DNA from 4 places in the Micromonospora sp. NPDC048930 genome. Region 2 is predicted to be linked to each of the others. Evidence: riboswitches for the same ligand, from Rfam matches in the RefSeq annotation. Region 2 holds a riboswitch; each other region holds the start of a gene.
What was found. A riboswitch is a leader RNA that binds a small molecule or an ion and turns the genes downstream of it on or off. The one in region 2 is predicted to bind cyclic di-AMP.

Region 1: another riboswitch for cyclic di-AMP. It lies ahead of ACGFI9_RS10470 (transglycosylase family protein); the one in region 2 lies ahead of ACGFI9_RS24980 (C39 family peptidase).
Region 3: another riboswitch for cyclic di-AMP. It lies ahead of ACGFI9_RS07500 (coiled-coil domain-containing protein); the one in region 2 lies ahead of ACGFI9_RS24980 (C39 family peptidase).
Region 4: another riboswitch for cyclic di-AMP. It lies ahead of ACGFI9_RS20635 (NlpC/P60 family protein); the one in region 2 lies ahead of ACGFI9_RS24980 (C39 family peptidase).

The regions. Positions count from the first base shown of each region.
Region 1 is NZ_JBICUB010000003.1:351,930-355,128, reverse strand. It holds gene ACGFI9_RS10475 (glycoside hydrolase family 3 protein) at 1-1,282, shown strand, start outside; cyclic di-AMP (ydaO/yuaA leader) riboswitch at 1,472-1,636, shown strand; gene ACGFI9_RS10470 (transglycosylase family protein) at 1,642-2,295, shown strand; gene ACGFI9_RS10465 (radical SAM/SPASM domain-containing protein) at 2,425-3,199, shown strand, end outside.
Region 2 is NZ_JBICUB010000010.1:109,142-112,340, forward strand. It holds gene ACGFI9_RS24970 (hypothetical protein) at 1-381, shown strand, start outside; gene ACGFI9_RS24975 (hypothetical protein) at 531-1,313, shown strand; cyclic di-AMP (ydaO/yuaA leader) riboswitch at 1,602-1,743, shown strand; gene ACGFI9_RS24980 (C39 family peptidase) at 1,943-2,782, shown strand; gene ACGFI9_RS24985 (alpha/beta fold hydrolase) at 2,897-3,199, shown strand, end outside.
Region 3 is NZ_JBICUB010000002.1:445,136-448,334, reverse strand. It holds gene ACGFI9_RS07505 (carbonic anhydrase) at 1-424, shown strand, start outside; gene ACGFI9_RS07500 (coiled-coil domain-containing protein) at 489-1,508, opposite strand; cyclic di-AMP (ydaO/yuaA leader) riboswitch at 1,514-1,644, opposite strand; gene ACGFI9_RS07495 (YibE/F family protein) at 1,799-3,109, opposite strand.
Region 4 is NZ_JBICUB010000007.1:320,889-324,087, reverse strand. It holds gene dcd (dCTP deaminase) at 1-215, shown strand, start outside; gene ACGFI9_RS20635 (NlpC/P60 family protein) at 263-1,297, opposite strand; cyclic di-AMP (ydaO/yuaA leader) riboswitch at 1,310-1,445, opposite strand; gene ACGFI9_RS20630 (N-acetylmuramoyl-L-alanine amidase) at 1,677-3,199, shown strand, end outside.

The DNA of each region.
Region 1 (3,199 bases), on a different contig from region 2:
GTGGGGGCGTACCTACGAGTCGTTCGGTGAGACCCCCGACCTGCCGTCCAGCCTGTCCACCCTGGTCACCGGCCTGCAGGGCAACACCCTCGGCGGACCCACCTCGGTGCTCGCCACCGCCAAGCACTACGTCGGCGACGGCGGCACCACCGGCGGCGACGACCAGGGCGACACCCAGCTCAGCGAGGCGGACCTGCGGGCCATCCACCTGCCGCCGTTCCAGGCCGCCGTGCAGCGCGGGGTGGGCGCGGTGATGATCTCCTACAGCAGCTGGAACGGGGTGAAGCTGCACGGCCACCAGTACCTGATCACCACCGTCCTCAAGGGAGAGCTCGGCTTCTCCGGCTTCGTGGTCTCCGACTGGAACGGCATCGACCAGATCGACGGCAACGCCGGCTTCACCGCCGCCGAGGTGAGCACCGCGATCAACGCCGGCATCGACATGGTGATGGTCCCCACCGCCTGGAAGAGCTTCATCAGCACCCTGCGCGCCGAGGTGCAGAACGGGCACGTGTCGATGAGCCGGATCGACGACGCCAACCGGCGTATCCTCACCAAGAAGTTCGAACTCGGGCTCTTCGAGCGCCCGTACACCGACCGGAGCTGGACCGCGACGGTGGGCAGCGCCGCGCACCGGACCCTCGCCCGGCAGGCCGTCCGACAGTCGCAGGTGCTGCTGAAGAACGCCGGCGGCGTGCTGCCGCTGGCGCGGGACAACAACAAGATCTTCGTGGCCGGCAAGAACGCCGACAACATCGGCAACCAGAGCGGCGGGTGGACCATCTCCTGGCAGGGATCCTCGGGGAACATCACCCCCGGCACCACGATCCTGCAGGGCATCCGCGCCGCCGTCGGCCCGACCACCACGGTCACCTACAACCAGCGCGGCACCGGCATCGACGGCACGTACCGGGCCGCGATCGCCGTGGTCGGCGAGACACCGTACGCGGAGGGCCAGGGCGACCGCACCGGCAGCATGAGCCTGGACCGCGAGGACCTGCGGACGATCTCGACGCTGCGCAACGCCGGGGTGCCGGTGATCGTGGTGCTGGTCTCCGGCCGGCCGATGGACATCTCCGCCGAGCTGCCCAAGTGGTCCGCGCTACTGGCCTCCTGGCTGCCCGGCACCGAGGGCGCCGGCGTGGCCGACGTCCTCTTCGGCGGGTACGCGCCCACCGGCAAACTGCCGATGACCTGGATGAACTCGGTCAGCCAGCAGCCCATCAACGCCGGCGACGGGCAGGTCCCGCTCTTCCCGCAGGGCTACGGCCTGACGTACTGAAGGGACGGCGACGGGGGGGCCGGCGTGGACGGTCACTGTGGGTGATGAGCCCGCTGATAGACCACGTCCGGCCCCCGCGCAACCCGGACGGCGACGCCGTCGCCCGGCCGGGTGAAGAACTTCACAAGAAGTGGGCGTTCGTCGCAAACCGTTCCTAACGTCGTAGCCGTTCGCGATCGCGGACACCACGGGCCGGTAACGCCTAATTCCGCCACCGGCCCGGCGGTACCTGACCTCAGGCGGGAGCGGGGGACCCACGTTCCTCGGTGCTCGACACCTCGGGGTGAAGCCGCCATGCGCGGCCGGGCTCCTCGGCCCGAACCCGACAGCTCACCTCGTCGGCGTGGAGGAAACCCACCATGGCAAGTGAACACGTCGCTCGTCACCGACGGACCACGCCGCGTCGCCTCGCCGTCGGGGCGCTCGTCGTCGGCGCCGCCACCGGCGCCGCCGCCATCCTCGGGCCGGCCGCACCGGCCAGCGCCTCCAGCGTCAACTGGGACGCCATCGCCCAGTGCGAGTCCGGCGGCAACTGGCACATCAACACCGGCAACGGCTACTACGGCGGGCTCCAGTTCTCCCGGAGCACCTGGAACGGCTACGGCGGCCAGCAGTACGCCGCCCGTGCCGACCTGGCCAGCCGCGGCGAGCAGATCGCCATCGCGGAGAAGGTCCTCGACGGGCAGGGCATCGGGGCCTGGCCGGTCTGCGGCAAGAAGGCCGGCTCGGCCAAGCACTACTCGTCCAGGCCGGACGGCGGGTCGAAGCGGGCGCACAAGAAGGCCACCAAGGACCGGTCGTACCGGGGTGACCGGCCGGTGACCCGCAAGCACCGCGCCACCACCCCGAGCAGCGGCGGCACCTACGCGGTCAAGCCGGGGGACACCCTGTCCGAGATCGCCGACGCGCACAACCTCGCCGGCGGCTGGCAGGCGCTGTACGAGCGCAACAAGCGCGTGGTCGGCGACGACCCGGGTCTGATCTTCCCGGGCCAGCGGCTGCGCCTGCGCTGACCCGGCACCGGACCGGACCACCAGCAGCCGGTCCACCGCACGACGAACGCCCGGCCGACGCTCCCGGCCGGGCGTTCGTCGCACCCGGGACGGCCGGTTTAGCGCGGTCGCACCCGGGCAAGCGAGGGCATGCCGGTCGCTGTCGACGATCCGCCGCTGCCGACGACCCTCCAGCTGGAGGTCACCTCCGCCTGCAACCTGCGCTGCCTGATGTGCCTGGTCCGGTACCGGCCGCCGGTCAACAAGCTGGCCGGGGCGATGCGCCCCGAGCTGTTCCACCGGGTGGTGGACGACCTGCCCGGGCTGCGCGGCCTCACCCTCCAGGGGCTCGGCGAGCCGCTGCTGTCGCCGTACCTGATGGAGATGATCGCGACGGCGGTGGCGCGGGACATCACCGTCGGGTTCAACACCAACGCCACCCTGCTGACCCGGCGGCGGGCCGCGGAGCTGGTGGCCAGCGGGGTGGGCTGGATGCACGTCTCGCTGGACGGCGCCCGGGCCGAGGCGTACCAGCGGGTGCGCGACGGCGCCGACTTCGACACCGTGGTGGCGAACCTGACCGGCCTGGTCGCGGCGAAGCGGGCGGCGGGCAGCGACACCCCGTGGATCCGGGTGGTCTTCGTCGCCATGCGGGACACCGTCGACGAGCTGCCCGCGCTGGTCCGGCTGCTGGGCCGGATCGGCGTCGACGAGCTGCACGTGCAGAACCTGTCGCACAGCTTCTCCGACGCCGACCCCGCCGGCCGGTACGCCGAGATCCGCGCGTTCACCGCCGACCAGGCGCTCTGGACCGGGGTGGACGCCGACCGGGCCGCCGAGGCGTTCCAGCGGGCGGCGGCCGAGGCCGACCGGCTCGGCGTACGCCTGCGGCTGCCCCGCACCGCCACGCCGCCCGCCGCCCCCG
Region 2 (3,199 bases):
GCCCAGGCCGCATCCCATCCGGTGGATGGGCGCCGTCTCCCGATCGTCCAGGTGGCCCAGTCCGTTGCCGCCCTCCCCGGGCACGCCCTCCGGCCGGTGATCCACTGGTCCGGCCCGGCCCTCGCCGCCGCGACCGCCCCGAGCGCACGGCTCACCCGGGCTGCGAGTGCCCCGGCAGTCGGTGTGGTCGGTTCCCGCGCCACGGATGTCTCCATCCTGGGACCTGGGGGGTCGGACCGGGAGTTGGCCGGGTTCCTGGCGGTCGGCGGGCCGGCCTCGGCAGCGCAGCGGTCGGCCGAGGTGATCCCGGCCCAGGAGCGGCCTGTTCCGGTCGGGCTGACCCCGGCGACCGTCGGCTCCCGGGCCCCGCCCGCCCGCTGACCGCCGGGCGGGCCCGGCCCGTCTCGCCGTACCACCGAACCTCACCCCCGCATCCGCCCGACGGCGGCCCGGCGGCGCCCACTCCGGTCGCGCCCCGCGTCCACGGGCCGTGCGGACCTCCACCACGACGTTCCCGTGAGGTGCCGACCATGGAAAAGACCCTTCTCTACCACTTCCTCACCGCCGTCCCCGAGGCCGCCGCCATCTGGTCCGCCCTGCTGCTGCTCGCCCTCGGCGTCCTCGCCGCGCTGGTCGCCCGGCCGGAGCGGGACACTCCGGCCGAGGTGGCCCCGGACCCGGCCGCCGAGGAGGCCGCCCGCCTCGCCGACCTGCGCCGGTACGCCGACGAGGTGGCGGTGGCCGCCGCCGGGGCCGCGCAGAACGCCCGCCGCCGGCGCGAGCAGTGGCTGGCCGCCCAGGGCGAGGCCGACCGGGCCTGGCGGGGGTACGACGAGGCCGAGGCGGCCGCCCGCCGCCTCGCCGGCGCCGCCGTGCTGCCCGCGCCGCGTACGCCCCGCACCCCGGCCGAGTACGCGCTCCGGGAGCGGTGGCTGCACCACGCGGCGATGACGGCGCACTGGCGGGGCGACCTGACCGCGCGGCAGCTCGCCGACGTGCTGGCCCACCGCAACGGCTGGGATCCCCGCCGGCACCCGGCCGAGCAGGAGATCGTCCTCGCCCGGGCGGTACGCGACCACCGCCGGGCGGGCTGGCGGGCGGCCGCCGAGCGGGAGCAGCGGGCGTGGCGGGACGCCGAACTGGCCGCCGAGGCGGCCCGGACCCTGGCCGCCGAGGCGTACGCGGCCGCGATGGCGGTGCGTCCGGGCGCCGGGGCGCCGCGTCCCGCCGTGCCGGTCACGGCGCGCCCGGCCCCGGTGCCGGCCGGTGCCACCGTGCCGGCCGCCCGGTGGCGCCCGGCCCGGGTCGGCTGAAATTGTTACCCGAATGCGGTGAGCCCGGTCACGGTTCGCCCGAAACGGTCATCGGGAACAGCCCGGGCGATCGACTCCCGCAATTCCGGGTCGGTCGCCGCCGGATGTCCGATTGTTGCCCGACAGTTCCGACAGAACTGCTCGTCCCATTGAGTGACATCAGTGACGACCTGTTCCGGTCAGAGTAATGATGTTCGAGGTTTACGCAGGTGGGAGTGCTTGGCAGGAGGAGTACCCACCGGTAGTGTCGGCGCGTCCGGTGCGGTTTTCGATCGCAAGTGGCGACGCCGTGCCGACCCGCTCAATCGTGATCTCACGAACCGGGGACCCAGTGCAACACCGGGGTGAATCCGCGAGCCACGGCCCGCGGTAGGGCGTACTTCCCGCCCGAATCCGTCAGCTAACCCGGTAGGCGGTGAAGGAAGGAGTTCCCATCCTCGTGCCGACCACCCCCCGATCCTCCCCACGCCTCCACGGCGCCCCGGTGCCGGCGCTCGCCTGACGGCGAGCGAGTCCCGCACCCCCCCCGCCCGGCCCCGCCGGGCGCTCCCTTCCCCGCGGCCACCCCGCCCTGCAGCGCGCGTGAGTCTCTCCGCGCGTCGGGCCGGCGTGTGCCGCTCCGGCCCCCCGTGGAGGAACACGTGAAGCACCGAATGAAGCGTCAGCTGCGGCGCGTCGTGACCGAGCACCCGTACCGGATCGTCGCCGGCTCCGCCGCGGCGCTCGTGCTGGCCGGTGGCGTCGGCACGGCGATCGCCGCCAGCGACAACTCGCCGGTCCGTCAGGAGAAGACCGCCGCCGTCGCCGAGCTGGGCCCCCGCCTCGGTGAGGCCGCCAGCCGCGCGGAGGCCCGGATCGCCACCCCGACCTCCCCGTCCGCCTCGCCGAGCGCGTCGCCGACGGCGAAGGCCAGCACCGCCACGGCGGACCCGGACCTGACCAAGAAGGCGAAGCCGAAGCCGCCGTCGACCAAGGTCCTCGACTACACCTACGAGGCGCAGACCGCCTACTGGAACTGCGGCCCGGCCGCCGTGCGCAACGCGCTCAGCGCGAGCGGCGTCGAGACCACCCAGGACGCCATGGTCGCGCCGCTGAACGCCGGCGAGAACGGCACCAACTCGGCCGAGGACACCACCCGCGGCCTCAACCAGATGGTCAAGGGCAGCCCGTACCGGACCCACATGATCCCCGGCCCCCCCACCCCCGCACAGATGGACCAGCTCCAGGCCGACGTGGTCAAGGCCATCACCGACGGCCGTGGGGTGGTCGCCAACATCGTCGGCTCCGCGACCGACACCGACGGCGGCTGGCACTCCTTCCCCGGCGGCCACTACATCGCGGTGGTCGGCTACAAGAACGACGGCCGGACCGTCCGGATCGCCGACTCGGCGGACCCGTCGCTCCCCGCCTACTGGATGACCACCATCGACCTGGCGAACTGGATGGCCACCCGCGGCTACTCCGCCTGATCGCCCCTTCCCCGACGGGCCCGGCTCTCCCGAGCCGGGCCCGTCGTCGTCTGTCCGACTCCCACCGCAGTCCGCTCTCGCGCGTCGTGTCCGTCCGGTGGCACACTGCGCCCTATGGGTGAGGCGACGGGTACCCGCCATCTGCTGCTGTTGCACGGCATGGGGGCCACCGGTGAGGTGTGGCTGCCCTGGGCGCCGCTGCTGGAGCGCCGCTGGGCGGGGCGCTGGCTCGCCCCCGACCTGGCCGGCCACGGCTGGTCGCCGCCGCTGCCGGATTACTCCTTCGAGGCCCTCGCGCGCCGGGTGGTGGAGGGGCTGGGCCCGGTGGCCGAGCGGCTCGGCCCCCGGGACCGGCTCGTGCTGCTCGGGCACTCGCTCGGCGGGGTGGTGGCGCTGGCCCTGGCCGCGCGGACCCGG
Region 3 (3,199 bases), on a different contig from region 2:
GCTCGGCAGCGTCGAGTACGCGGTCACCGTGCTCGGCACCCCGCTGGTCGTGGTGCTGGGCCACGACTCCTGCGGCGCGGTGCAGGCCGCCCGCGAGTCGGTGCGCACCGGCACCTCCCCGGCCGGGCATCTCGGCGCGCTGGTGGACGCGGTCGCGCCCAGCCTGCTGCGGGCCGCGCGGGAGGGCGTCGAGGACGTCGACGGGATCGTCGACATCCACATCGCGCAGACCGTGGAGGCCCTGCTGGCCCGTTCCGCCGTGGTCGCCGAGCGGGTGTCCGCCGGGCGGTGCGGGGTGGTCGGCATGTCGTACCGGCTCAGCGCGGGCGAGGTGCGGACGGTGGCCGAGGTGCCGGCTCGCACGCCGGCCACGGCGCTGCCCGTCGAGGCCACGGACCAGGCGCCCGCCGCCCTGGCCGGCTGACCCACGCCCGAACGACGAGGGGCCGTCCCGCGAACGCGGGACGGCCCCTGTCGGCGTACGTCGGCTACAGCAGCGACATGTGCACGTGGTCGGTGTGGTTGGAGGGTCCGCTGTACGACTTCCAGCCGGTCGCCGGGAACCAGATCTGCCGGTTCCAGATCACGTAGTAGATGCCCAGCCGGTCGGCGTTGCGGATGAGGAAGGCGGCGACGTTGTTGCCGTACATCCGCATGTCGTTGTTGTGCCAGGGGGAGAAGCCGCTCTTCTGCAGCGACCAGTCGCAGGCGCGGCCCTTCGGATGCTCCCACGGCCCGCCCGGCCGGTAGCAGCCCGCGAAGCGGTTGAAGCCGGCCCGCCTGACCTCCTTGTAGGCGTGCAGCGTGCGCGGAGTGACGCAGCCCGAGGTGGTCGGGTCGTTCTCGCTGCACGACTCGGGCTTCCAGTCACCGTCGGCCGTCCGGCCGGGACCGATCCGGGCGACCGGCGAGGTGGCCGAGACCAGGCCGCCGGTGAAACCCATCCCGCCGACCAGCTTCAGCGCCTTCTCCGTCTCGGCCTTCTCGCGGGCCATCACGTTGGTCTGCTTCTGCTGCTCCCGGACCTCGGCGTCGAGGGCGAGCTTGGCCCGCTCGGCGCGGGTCTTCGCCGCGTTGACCGCGGCGAGTTTCTGCGCGTTGACCATGTTCAGCTCGTCCAGCACGGCGACCCGGCGGACGAACGAGTCGGGCGATCTGCTCTCCAACAGCACGGTCATCACGCCCAGCCGGCCGGTCCGGTAGGACTGCGCCGCGATCGCGGTGACCTGCGGGCTCAGCGCGTCGAGTTCCTGCTGCGCCGCCCGGACCTCCAGGGCCAGTTGGAGCTGGCGCTTCTTCGACTTCTCCAGCTTGGTCTTGGCCTGGAGAAAGTTGCGGTTCGCGTTGGCGATGGCCTCGCTGATCAGCGGCGGATCGTCGTCCTCCGCGTGCCCCGAGGGGGTGGGGGTGTTCGGCGCGGCCAGCGCCGGGGCGGGCCCGGCGAAGACGGCGCATGCGGCGAACACGGCCACCACGGGTGTCAACCAGCGGCGCAGGGGTGCCGTCAACAGTGTTCCCTTCCGTCGACCGCCGACCGGGTTAGCTGCCGGGTTCGGGACGGAAGCGGCCCCTACCGCTCGCGCGGATTCACCCCAGATACCTGGTTCCCCGGCTCGCCCGTGGGCGATTGGGCGGTGGCACCGCTGGCGCCGCTGCGCGCCTTCGGCGGTAACCGGCAGCGAGGTTACCTGAGAGTCCGGGCGGGGATCTACGTCCGGAAGCCGACCAGAAGCCCTATTTCGTCGTGGCCCTGCGTGACCAGCATCGCGTTTGAACCCGGTGGTCACGCTGCGGAGTGTCACCATGCGGCCTCCGTGGTCCTCTCCGGCCCGCGCCGCCCGCCGAGTGCCGCCAGGGCATCGTCCCGCCCGACCGACGGGCGTGGCGTGGTCGGCTCCGGCGGCGCGCCGGCCGGCGCGGCGGCACCGCCCCGGCCGGCGGTGGTCACCACCGCGGCCAGCCCGGTGGTCAGCGGTACGGCGGCGATCAGCCCCAGCGTGGCCACCGCGCTGCGGACGATCTCCTGGGCCATGAACTCGCTGGTGAGGATCTGGCTGACCGGCCGCGAGTCGGCCACCAGCAGGAGCAGCAGCGGCAGCGACGCCCCCGCGTACGCCAGCACGATCGTGTTGACCGTGGAGGCGATGTGCGCCCGGCCCACCCGGGTGGCCGCCCGGTAGAGCTGCACCCGCGACAGGCCGGGGTTCGCCTGCGCCAGCTCGGTCACCGTGGCCGCCTGGGTGACCGTGACGTCGTCCAGGACGCCCAGCGAGCCGATGATGATGCCGGCCAGCAGCAGCCCGTGCAGGTCGACGTCCCGCTGGAACATGGACAGCGTGGTGGCGTCCTCGCTGCCGAAGCCGGTGAGGTGGGTGGCCGCGGTGGCCAGCGTGCCGAGCACCCCGGTGAGGACCAGGCTGCCCAGGGTGCCGAGGACCGCCACCGAGGTCTGCGCGGTGATCCCGTGGGTGAGGTAGAGCACCACGAACATGATCAGCGCGGCGCCGACGATCGCCACCAGCAGCGGTGGCTGGCCGGCGCCGATCCCGGGGAGCACGAAGCCGAGCAGGATCGCGAAGCTCGCGACCAGGCCGCCCAGCGCGGCCAGCCCGCGCCAGCGGCCGAACGCCACGATGGCGACGGCGAACAGCGCGGCCAGCCAGACCAGCGGCGTGCCGCGCTGGTGCTCGGCGATGTTGTAGCTCTTCGTCGCCGGGTCGGCCGGGTCCACCAGCTCGACCAGGATGACCTTGTCGCCGACCTCGACCCGGGGCGCGCCCGGTCCGGACGGGACCGGCGCCTCGACCTGGCGTCCGGCGTCCGGCCCCTGCTCGGCGGCGACCGTGACCGTGCCGCACGGACCCGCCGACCCGCCCGGACCCCCCTCCGGGGTCTCCGGGGTCACCGGGCAGGGCTCGGTCACCACCCGGGTCACCGTGCCGTGGTAGCGCGGCAGTTCCGGGCCGCCGGCCGGCTCCGGGGTGTCGCGGGGCCAGAGCACCAGCGCGGCGATCACCGTGAGCGCGAAGAGCGGCAGCACCGTCGCCATGAGCAGCCGTCGTACGCCCGGCGGGGCGGGCGGAACGGAACGGGTGTGGTCGGCGCCCATGGCGAGTCTCCCAACGATTCACAGCGGGATACGTGTCACCCGGTCGTCCGGTTCACCGGCCGGGGTGCCCGCGGGATGTCGCAGGCCTGG
Region 4 (3,199 bases), on a different contig from region 2:
TCTCCGGGCACGTCACGCTGGAACTCTCCAACGTGGCGAACCTGCCGATCACCCTCTGGCCGGGCATGAAGATCGGGCAGCTCTGCATCTTCCGGCTCTCCTCGCCGGCCGAGCACCCGTACGGGTCGGAGGTCTACGGCTCGCGCTACCAGGGACAGCGCGGCCCCACCCCGAGCCGGTCCTGGCAGAACTGGCGGGTCTGGCCGACCCGCTGAACGAGGACGCAGAGGGCTCCCGCGACGCGGGAGCCCTCTGCCGACCGTCAGCCCGGACGGCCGTAACTGTTGATCTGGCCGTCGTCGACGCGCTTCATCGTGATCGGCTTGCCGGACTGGGAGGCGTGCACCACCCAGCCGCCACCGACGTACAACGCGACGTGGTGCAGGTCGCTGTAGTAGAAGACCAGGTCGCCGACCTGCAGCTCGCTGCGGCTCACCCGCCGGGTGACGTCGTGCTGCTGCCGGGCGTTGTGCGGCAGTGACACGCCGGCCTTGGCCCAGGCGGCCATGGTCAGGCCGGAGCAGTCGTAGTGGTCCGGGCCGGCGGCACCCCAGACGTAGATCTTGCCGATCTGGGCGCAGGCGAACTTGGCCGCGACCCCGCCGGGACCGCCCGGGTAGCCGGCCGGGCAGGGCGCGGGACGCAGCGGCCCACCGCCGCCGTTGCCGTACACCTTGAGCCGCAGCTTCTGGAGCCGGGCGATCTCGGCGTCGATCTGCTTCTTCTGCGCCGCGAGCTGGGCCTCGGTACGGGCCAGCTTGGCGATCATCTCGTCCAGCGGCTTCTTCTTCGCGGCCAGTTGGTCGCGCAGGTCGGCCACGGTCTGCACCTGCTGCTGCTGGCGGTGCGCGAAGCGGTCGAGCAGTTCGAGGCTGTCGACCACCTCGCCCGGCGAGCGGCTGCCCAGCAGCGCGTTCACCGTGGAGATGCTGTTCCCCTTGTACGCGTCGGCGGCGAGGCCGCCGACCTGCCCGAGGGCCTCGTCGACCTTCGCCTGCAGCGGGGCGATCTGCTTGGCCAGCGCCGCGGCCTGCTTGCGCTTCGCGGCGAGGTCCTCGCGGGTTGCGTTGACCTGTTCGATGATCGGTTCGAGCTTGTTCCAGTCCCGGTCGATCTGGGCTTCGATCTCGGCGACGGACGGATCGGCGTGCGCCGCCGTGGCGCCGCCGGTCAGGATGACGGCGGTGCCGACCAGGGCGGCGAGGGCGGTGGTGAAGCGGGACCAGCGTGAACGCGGCGCAGCCGTCAGCCGGTCGAGCGACCGGACCGACGGTGGCCGCGGGGCATGGTGTGCCACCGGGCTCCGTACTCCTTCTTCCCGACCGCCTACCGGGTTAGCTGACGGGTTCGGGCGGGAAGGGAGCCGCCCTACCGCAGAGGCTGCGGATTCACCCCAGGCACCTGGGTCCCCGGCTCGCCCGGAGGCGACTCGGCGGTGTCCGACCGTCACCACCCGGGCTGGGCGGTGAACTGGCGGTCGACGACAGACCAGAGTAGAGATCGCCGTTATCAATCCGCAACCCGAGACGCCGTGACACTCCGTACGCAAATTCGCGATCGCGGGCCCGGTGAAGATTTCCTTCAGCAGGTATTACAGGGCAGAAAGGTATTGACCACGGGCCGGGCGTGGAGTGAGGGTGGGAGCGCAGTGACCCCCATCCCTGTCTGGAGGTTTGATGCACCTCTCACCCCCGCCGTCGGGCAGACGGATACTGCTGGCCGCCGCCGTCGCGGCAGCCACCGCCCTCGGCGCCACCGGCCCGGTGGCCGCCGAACCATCCACCACCGACACCGCCGACCGGCAGCAGCAGTACGCCGCCGCGGCCGACCAGTACGGCGTGCCGCAGAGCGTCCTGCTGGGCGTCTCGTACCTGGAGTCCCGCTGGGACACCCACCCGGGCCAGCCCAGCACCAGCGGCGGCTACGGGCCGATGCACCTGACCGATGCCGAGCAGGTCGCCTCGACCCCGTCCAGCTCGCACGTGGACGAGAACGAGGACCCGCGCGGCGACGACTCCCGCCCGCTCACGCTCGACCCGGCCGTCGCCGCCGCGCCCTCCGGCGACGTGCTGCCCCAGGCGTCCCTGCAGACCGTCGACGCCGCCGCCGCGCTCACCGGCATCCCGGTGGAGACGCTGCGCACCGACGCCGCCGCGAACATCCGGGGCGGCGCGGCGCTGCTCGCGTCGTACCAGAAGGACCTGGGTGGTCCGGTCGGCGCGGACAGCGACCCGGCGGCCTGGTACGGGGCGGTGGCCCGATACTCCGGCGCGGACACCGAGGACGCGGCGGCGGCCTTCGCCGACGAGGTCTACGACCAGATCGGCCAGGGCGCCGCCCGGACCACCGACGACGGCCAGCGGGTGACCCTCGCGGCCACCGCGGTGACGCCGGACGAGTCCGGGCTGCACAAGCTGGGCCTGCGCCGCGCCGAGCGGCCGGACGGGCTGGAGTGCCCGGTCCGCCTGGCCTGCGAGTGGATCCCCGCGCCGTACGGGAAGTACGGCCCGGGCGCCGGCGACTACGGCAACTACGACCTCGCCAACCGGCCGGCCCAGCAGAAGATCGAGTACATCATCATCCACGACACCGAGGGCTACTTCGGCCCGAGCGTGAAGCTGGTGCAGACCGTGACCTACCTGGGCTGGCACTACACGCTGCGCTCGGTGGACGGCTACGTCGCCCAGCACATCAAGGCCAAGGACGTCGGCTGGCACGCCGGCAACTGGTACGTCAACGCCAAGTCCATCGGCATCGAGCACGAGGGCTTCGCCGGCCACGGCACCTGGTACACCGAGGCGATGTACCGGGCCTCCGCCAAGCTGGTCCGGCACCTGGCGCTGCGGTTCCAGATCCCGCTGGACCGGCAGCACATCCTGGGCCACGACAATGTCCCCGGCACCACCGCCGGAAACGTGGCCGGGATGCACTGGGACCCGGGCCCGTACTGGGACTGGTCGCACTACTTCGACCTGATGAAGGCGCCGTTCCAGGGCACCGCCACGCCGCACACCGGCCTGGTCACCATCGACCCGGACTACGCCACCAACCAGCCGGCGTTCTACGGCTGCAACCAGCAGCCGCCGGGCGTTCCGAAGCCGACCCCGCCGGCAGCCCCGTGCCCGCTGCGCGGTTCCTCCTCGGTCATCCTGCGCACCGCGCCGAGCGTGGACGCGCCGCTGGTGAACGACCTCGGGCT